One region of the Modestobacter sp. SYSU DS0904 genome, then DNA from elsewhere that is predicted to be linked to it. Evidence: riboswitches for the same ligand, from Rfam matches in the RefSeq annotation. Region 1 holds a riboswitch; the other holds the start of a gene.

Region 1 (3,410 bases):
CTCACCGACGAGGTCGAGGCGGCGGTCGTGCAGGTGATGACCCACCTGGTGGAGAACGAGCCGGCCGCGCTGGTCATCCCCGCGCGGCCGGCTGCGGGCGGGCACCGGGCGGTGCAGCCGCTGCACGCCAGCATGGACGACGGGGGCGCCGGCAGCGGCTGCACCAGCTCGGGTTCCCCGACGACGAGGCCACCGAGCTCTCCGCGCTGCACACCCGCAACGTCATGCAGCCCCGACTCCCCTGCACCCGACTCCCCCGCGCCGGGCTCTCCCGGTGGCCGTCGCCCGGCGGCGGGTGCCGCGGTCAGGTGAAGGCGCTGATGCCGGTGATGGCCCGGCCGACGACGAGGGCGTTCACGTCGTAGGTGCCCTCGTAGGTGTAGATGGCCTCGGCGTCGGCGAAGAACCGGGCGACGTCGTGGTCCAGCAGCACGCCGTTGCCGCCGACGACCTCCCGCGCCAGCGCGACCGTCTCGCGCATGCGGACCGACGTCCAGGACTTCGCCATCGCCGAGTCCTGGTCCCGGTAGACGCCGGCGTCCTGCTGCTGGGCCACGCGCACCGCCATGCCCAGCGAGGCCACCAGGTTGCCCAGCATCGTGGCCAGCTTCTCCTGCACGAGCTGGAAGCCGGCGATCGGCCGGCCGAACTGCACCCGGGAGCCGGCGTACCCCAGCGCGGCCTCGTAGGCCCCGGCCTGCACCCCGGCGGTGAACCAGGCGACGCCCGAGCGCATGGACCGCAGCAGGTCGGCCACGTCGCGGAAGGAGGTGATCCGGGCCAGCCGGTCCTCCTCGGGCACCCGCACCGCACGCAGGGTGATGTCGGAGTTCTGCACCATCCGCAGCGCCGTCTTGCCGGTGATGGTGGCCAGCTCGACCCCGGGCGCGTCCCGCGGCACGAGGAAGGCCTTGACCTGGCCGTCGGCGACGTCGCGGGCGACGACGGCAAGCACGTCGGCGAGGACGGCGCTGCCGATCCAGCGCTTCCGGCCGTCGAGCACCCACGTGTCGCCCTCCCTCCGGGCGGTGGTCTCCAGCCCGCCGGCGACGTCGGACCCGTGGTCGGGCTCGGTGAGGGCGAAGGCGCCCACCGCGGCGAAGGAGTCGACCCGGGGCAGCCACCGGCGGACCTGCTCGGCGCTGCCGCCGCGCTCGATGGTGGTGCGGAACAGCCCCGACTGGCCGTTGAAGAAGGTGGCCAGGGAGGCGTCGGTGCGGGCCAGCTCGAAGTTCCGGAACCCGGTGAACAGCGACCGGGTCGCCGCTCCGCCGGCGGTCAGCGACGGCGGGGCGATGAGGTCCAGCGCGGCCAGCGGGGCCACGAGCTGCGCCGGGAACTCCGCGCGCTCCCAGTACTCCGCCAGCAGCGGTCGCGCCTCGCCGTCCAGGAACCGGCGCAGCCGCCACAGCTGGCCGCGCTCCTCCTCGGTCAGCAACTGCTCGTAGCCGAGCGGGTCGCAGCCGGCGTAGAGCCGCTCCCCCGGCGCCACGGCAGCGCTCTCCCGGCCGGCGTGCTCGGTCATGCCTGCGTCGTCACCCATAGCTGCCCTTCGCTGCCGCGCCTGCCCGTCAGGCTCGACCCGTGCCACTTTCCACGACCGCGCACCAGCGGCGGTACCGGGGTCCACCACCCCGGACGGGCCGCGGTGCCCGGACGGCAGGCATCGACGACCGTGTCGGGCGTCTTTCCGGGCGCCGTCGGCGTGCCGTCCACGACGCGCCGCTGACGTGATCGGCACCACAGCGACACCGGGCGGTTCCAGAACATAACGTTCCGGTCACGCCCGCCTCGTGGGCGTGGCGCCGGTCCGCCAAACCCTGCCTGCCGGTCGTCATCCTGAGCATTCAGGGCAGGGGTGGGGGACCCACCGCACACGGCGCGCTGACACCACCAGCCAGCGCGCCTCGGGGTGAAGCCGGCATCGCCGGCCGGGCACCGATCGCCCGAACCCGACAGCTAACCCCGGCGGCGGTGATCGGAGATCACCATGTCTAAGCACCGCGCACCGCGTTTCGTCCGTACCCGTGAGGTCCTCGTGGGCCTCCCCGTCGTGGCGGGCGCCTCCGTCGTCACGCTCGGCGTCCTGAGCTCCCCGGCCCAGGCCCACCCCACCAGCCCGCCCCCCGCGGTCGTCGCTGCACCCGCAGCTGCGCAGGGGGACCAGTACACCGTCAAGCCGGGCGACACGATCGCCGCGATCGCCGCGGCCCACGGCCAGTCCTGGCGGGGGCTCTTCCAGCGCAACGCCGGGGTCATCGGCGGGAACCCGAACGCCATCACCCCGGGGCAGGTGCTGTTCCTCTCCGGCGTCGGGGCGGCTGCTCCCGCACCGGTACCGGCACCGGCACCGGTCCAGGCGCTGATCGCCGCGCCGCAGTCCGCGGTCGCCCGGATCACCAACACCGCGGGCCCGGTGCAGCCGCACGTGGCGTCCGCGGCGGACGCCGTCGTCAGCAACGTGCCGGGCGCCGGTGGTGTCACCATCGGCGGGACCCGGCCCGGCGCCGCCGACATGAACGGCCACCCCGCGGGGCTGGCACTGGACTTCATGGTCATGTCCGACGCCGCCCTCGGGGACGCGGTCGTCCAGTACCACGTCGCGAACTGGGACGAGCTGGGCGTGAAGTACATCATCTGGCAGCAGCGCATGCTCACCTCGCCGACGGGCTCCTGGAGCCCCATGGGCGACCGCGGCAGCGTCACGGCGAACCACTTCGACCACCCGCACGTGAGCTACCAGGCGCGCTGACCCGCCCGGCCCCGGTCGTCCGGAGCCGGACCCGCACCGACGGTGTCCCCTGCCCCTCCCGAGGGGCAGGGGACACCGGCCGTCTCCCCGGGTCGGACGCGGCCGACCGGGGTAGCGACGCGTCATGTTCGATCCGGCCGTCAGCGACCAGTGGTGGAAGAACGCCGTCGTCTACTGCGTGGACGTCGAGCGCTTCATGGACTCCGACGGGGACGGCGTGGGCGACTTCCGCGGCCTGACCCAGCGCCTGCCGTACCTCAGCGGGATGGGCATCACCTGCCTGTGGCTCCTGCCGTTCTACCCCTCGCCCCGGCGGGACAACGGCTACGACGTGGCCGACTACTACTCGGTCGATCCCCGCCTGGGCAGCCTCGGGGAGTTCGTCGAGTTCGTGCGCACCGCCCGCGACCTCGGCATCCGGGTCGTGACCGACCTGGTCGTCAACCACACCTCCAGCGAGCACCCGTGGTTCCGCGAGGCCCGCCGCAGCCGCGACGCCAAGTACCGCGACTGGTACGTCTGGTCCGACGAGCGGCCGGCGGAGGAGCGGAAGATCATCTTCCCCGACGAGGAGGACAGCAACTGGGCGTGGGACGAGGAAGCCGGTCAGTTCTACCTGCACCGCTTCTACTCGTCCGAGCCCGACCTCGACATCTCC
Region 2 (3,410 bases), on a different contig from region 1:
CCCGGACGGCGGCGGCCTCCCCCACCGGCAGCCGGCCGGTGCGGCGGGCCCAGTGCTCGAACCAGAGGGTGACCAGCGGCGGCACCGAGGCGGCCAGCGCGAGGACGGTGGTGCCGAGCGACCAGCGCAGCACCCGCCAGGCGACCAGCGTCACGACGACGTAGGCCACGAAGACCGCGCCGTGCACCGGGCCGAACACCTGGACCCCGAGCTCGGAGGTGCCCAGCACCCACTTCACGAACATCCCGGCGAGCAGGAGCGCCCAGGACACCGCCTCGGCGACGGCGACGACGCGGAACGTGCGGGCAACGGGGGCGGGGGCGAGCAGACGGGCAGCCACGACCGGGGACAACGAACCACCGGCGCCCCGGTCTCCCGGATGTGACGAAGGACCCCCTCCTCCCACCCTTCGCAGGCTCAGGGCGGGACCCGGGAGGGGCCGTTCCAGGGCCCAGAGACGACGGTGCCCCGGCCGCCGTGAGGCGACCGGGGCACCGTCGTGAGGCGCTGGCGTCAGCCGGCGATCCGCCGCATCGCGGTGATGCTGCCCATCACGTCGATGCTGGCGACCTTGACGACGTCGCCCGAGGTCGGCGCGTGCACCATCTGGCCGTTGCCGATGTAGATGCCCACGTGGCTGACCGGCGAGTAGAAGGCGATGACGTCGCCCGGCTGCAGCTCCCCGCGGGAGACCGCGCGGCCCATGGTCGCCTGCGCCCGGCTGGAGTGCGGCACCTTGATGCCGGCGGCGGCGTAGGCGTACTGCACCAGGCCGGAGCAGTCGAACGACCCCGGACCGGCCGCGGCCCAGACGTAGGGCTTGCCGCGCTGGGCCATGGCGGTGCTGACCGCGGTCGCCGCGGCGCCGCTGGAGGCGACCACCGGGGCGGACGGCGCCGGGGCGGCAGCCGGAGCCGAGCCGCGGGCGGCGTTGCTGCCCCCACCGGCGCGGGCCCCCGGAGCCGGGGCGGAGCCGGCGGCGGACCCGGCGGCCTGATCGGCCGCCGCGGCCTCGGCGGCCTCGGCGGCGTGCTGGCGCTCGGCCTCGGCCCGGGAGGCGGCCTGCTCCGCGGCGGAGAGCCGCTCGTACATCGCCTGGTACTCGGCGATCTGCTTGTTCAGGTCGGTGCGCTGCTTCTCGACCTGGTCCAGCTGGCGCTGCGCCTCGGTGGCGGCGGTCTCGGCCGCGGCCTGGGCCTCGGTGGCCTGCTCGTCGGCCGTGACGGCCTCGCCCAGGATGCCGTTGTTGTGGTCGGCGATGGAGCCCAGCGTGCCGACGCGGTCCAGCAGCTCGTCGGCGGAGTCGCTGGTCAGCATCGCCTGCAGGGTGCTCAGCTGGTCGCCGGTGTAGGCGCTGCGGGCGACCTCGCGGACCCGGTCCCGGGCGCCGACCAGGGCGGCCTCGGCGGCCTCGACCCGGGCGGCCGCGGCGTCGACCTCGGCCTGCTTGGTCTCGAGCTCGACCCGGGCGTCGTTGAACTGCTCGGTGACGACCTCGAGTTCGTGCGCGCGCTCGGCGACCAGGGTGGCCGCCTCGGCGGAGGTGGTGGGTTCGGCCGCGGCGGGCGCGGGGCTGAGCAGCGGGGCGGCCACGAGGGCGCCGGCGGCGAGGAGGGTGACGACCGCCCGGCGGGAGGTGGACCCGCGGCGGGCAGGGTTGAGCGAACTCGCCATGTTCGGCGGGTGGTCCTTTCTTCCAACGAGCCGCCTACCGAGTTAGCTGACGGGTTCGGGTGGGAAGACACCCGGCACCTGCGGCCCGGCTGGGCCGCGCGGTGCTTCACCCCAGTGCTGCGGTGGGTCCCCGGTCCCCTGGCCCGCCGGAGTGCACGGGCCGCGGAGTTCGGCGGCGGTCTGGTCGGTCGCCACCGAGGGGTGGCTGAGGAGCCCGTCCGGACCGTCGCCCACCGTAAGGGCGTTATGGGCTCGTGACAAAGGCTCATTGCGATTTTGTTGAGAAACTCCCGGCGTGTGCTCCAACACGCTCACCGAGCGTGACAGGCGCGCCGGATCGGGCGTGTCGGCCGTCTCGGACACCGCGGTCGGGCGGCCGACACGCTTCCCGAGCTGGGCACCCGGCCGGACGCGGGCAGCGCCCCCGACCGCGGCCGGGCCGGGGAACCCCGACCGCCGTCGGCGACCGTCCGTCACGCTCCGCGAGCAACGGCGCGGCTCAGCGCCGTCGTGGCTCCGCGGTCCCACGGCGCTCCCGGCGCGGCGCTCCCCGACCGCCGACCCGGAGCCTGCTAGCGGGGCCCGGAGCGCGGCGCGCCAGGATGGACCGGTGCCCACCCTCACCACCGCCCCCTGGGACGACCCCGACGTCGCCGCGCTGACCGCCGCCCAGCAGGTCGAGCTGCGCGCCCGCTACGACGGCACCGGCGAGCCGGGGGTGCCGCCGTCCGCCGCCGACGTCGCCGTGGTGCTGCTGGCCCGGGACGACGACGGCACCCCGATCGGCTGCGGCGCCCTGCGCCCGCTGGGCGCGGCGGAGGCCGAGATCAAGCGGATGTACGTGGTTCCCGGCGCGCGCGGCCGCGGGGTGTCCAAGCTGCTGCTCGCCGGGCTGGAGGCCGAGGCGGTGGCCCGCGGCTGGACGACGGTGCGCCTGGAGACCGGCGTCCGGCAGCCGGAGGCGATCGCGCTGTACACCTCGACGGGCTACCGGCCGATCGAGGCGTTCGGGCACTACGTGGGTGCCGACGACCCGCACGCGGTCTTCTTCGCCCGGGAGCTGGGGTGAGCACCGCGGCCCGGTACGACGCGATCGTCGTCGGCGGTGGGCACAACGGGCTGGTCGCCGCCGCCTACCTGCAGCGCGCCGGGTGGTCGGTGCTGGTGCTGGAGCGGCGGGACGTGCTCGGCGGCGCCGCGGTCAGCCAGCAGGTGTTCGGCGGGGTCGACGTCCGGCTGTCGGCGTACTCCTACCTGGTCAGCCTGCTGCCCGACCGGATCGTGACCGACCTGGCGCTGCCGGTCCGCCTGGTCGACCGGGCCGTCGCCTCGTACACCCCGCTGCACCGCGACGGCCGGCACCGCGGCCTGCTGGTGGAGCGGGACGAGGGGCCGGCGACGGCGGCGTCCTTCCGGGCGCTCACCGGTGGCGACGGCGAACTGGCCGGCTGGCAGCGGTTCTACGGCCGGCTGACCACCCTGGCCGAGGACCTGGCGCCCACCCTCACCGAGCCGCTGCCCGGCGAGGCGGAGCTCACCGGCCGGCTGCGCGACCCGGCCATCTGGCACGACCTGCGCGAGCGGCCGCTGGCCGACGTCGTCGCCGACCACCTGACCGACGACGACCTGCGCGGCATCGCCCTCACCGACGGGCTGATCGGCACCTTCGCCGACGTGCACGCCGCCGACGGGCTGGCCGGGCGGTGCTTCCTCTACCACCTGGTGGGCAACGGCAC

Evidence for each region. A riboswitch is a leader RNA that binds a small molecule or an ion and turns the genes downstream of it on or off. The one in region 1 is predicted to bind cyclic di-AMP.
Region 2: another riboswitch for cyclic di-AMP. It lies ahead of ACI79U_RS04035 (C40 family peptidase); the one in region 1 lies ahead of ACI79U_RS14150 (LysM peptidoglycan-binding domain-containing protein).

Annotation. Positions count from the first base shown of each region.
Region 1 covers NZ_JBJHAQ010000021.1:34,211-37,620, forward strand. Annotated here, with positions in the region: gene ACI79U_RS14145 (acyl-CoA dehydrogenase family protein) at 305-1,525, opposite strand; cyclic di-AMP (ydaO/yuaA leader) riboswitch at 1,816-1,989, shown strand; gene ACI79U_RS14150 (LysM peptidoglycan-binding domain-containing protein) at 1,991-2,752, shown strand; gene ACI79U_RS14155 (alpha-amylase family protein) at 2,877-3,410, shown strand, end outside.
Region 2 covers NZ_JBJHAQ010000004.1:93,110-96,519, forward strand. Annotated here, with positions in the region: gene ACI79U_RS04030 (DUF3817 domain-containing protein) at 1-340, opposite strand, end outside; gene ACI79U_RS04035 (C40 family peptidase) at 514-1,674, opposite strand; cyclic di-AMP (ydaO/yuaA leader) riboswitch at 1,690-1,859, opposite strand; gene ACI79U_RS04040 (GNAT family N-acetyltransferase) at 2,285-2,743, shown strand; gene ACI79U_RS04045 (phytoene desaturase family protein) at 2,740-3,410, shown strand, end outside.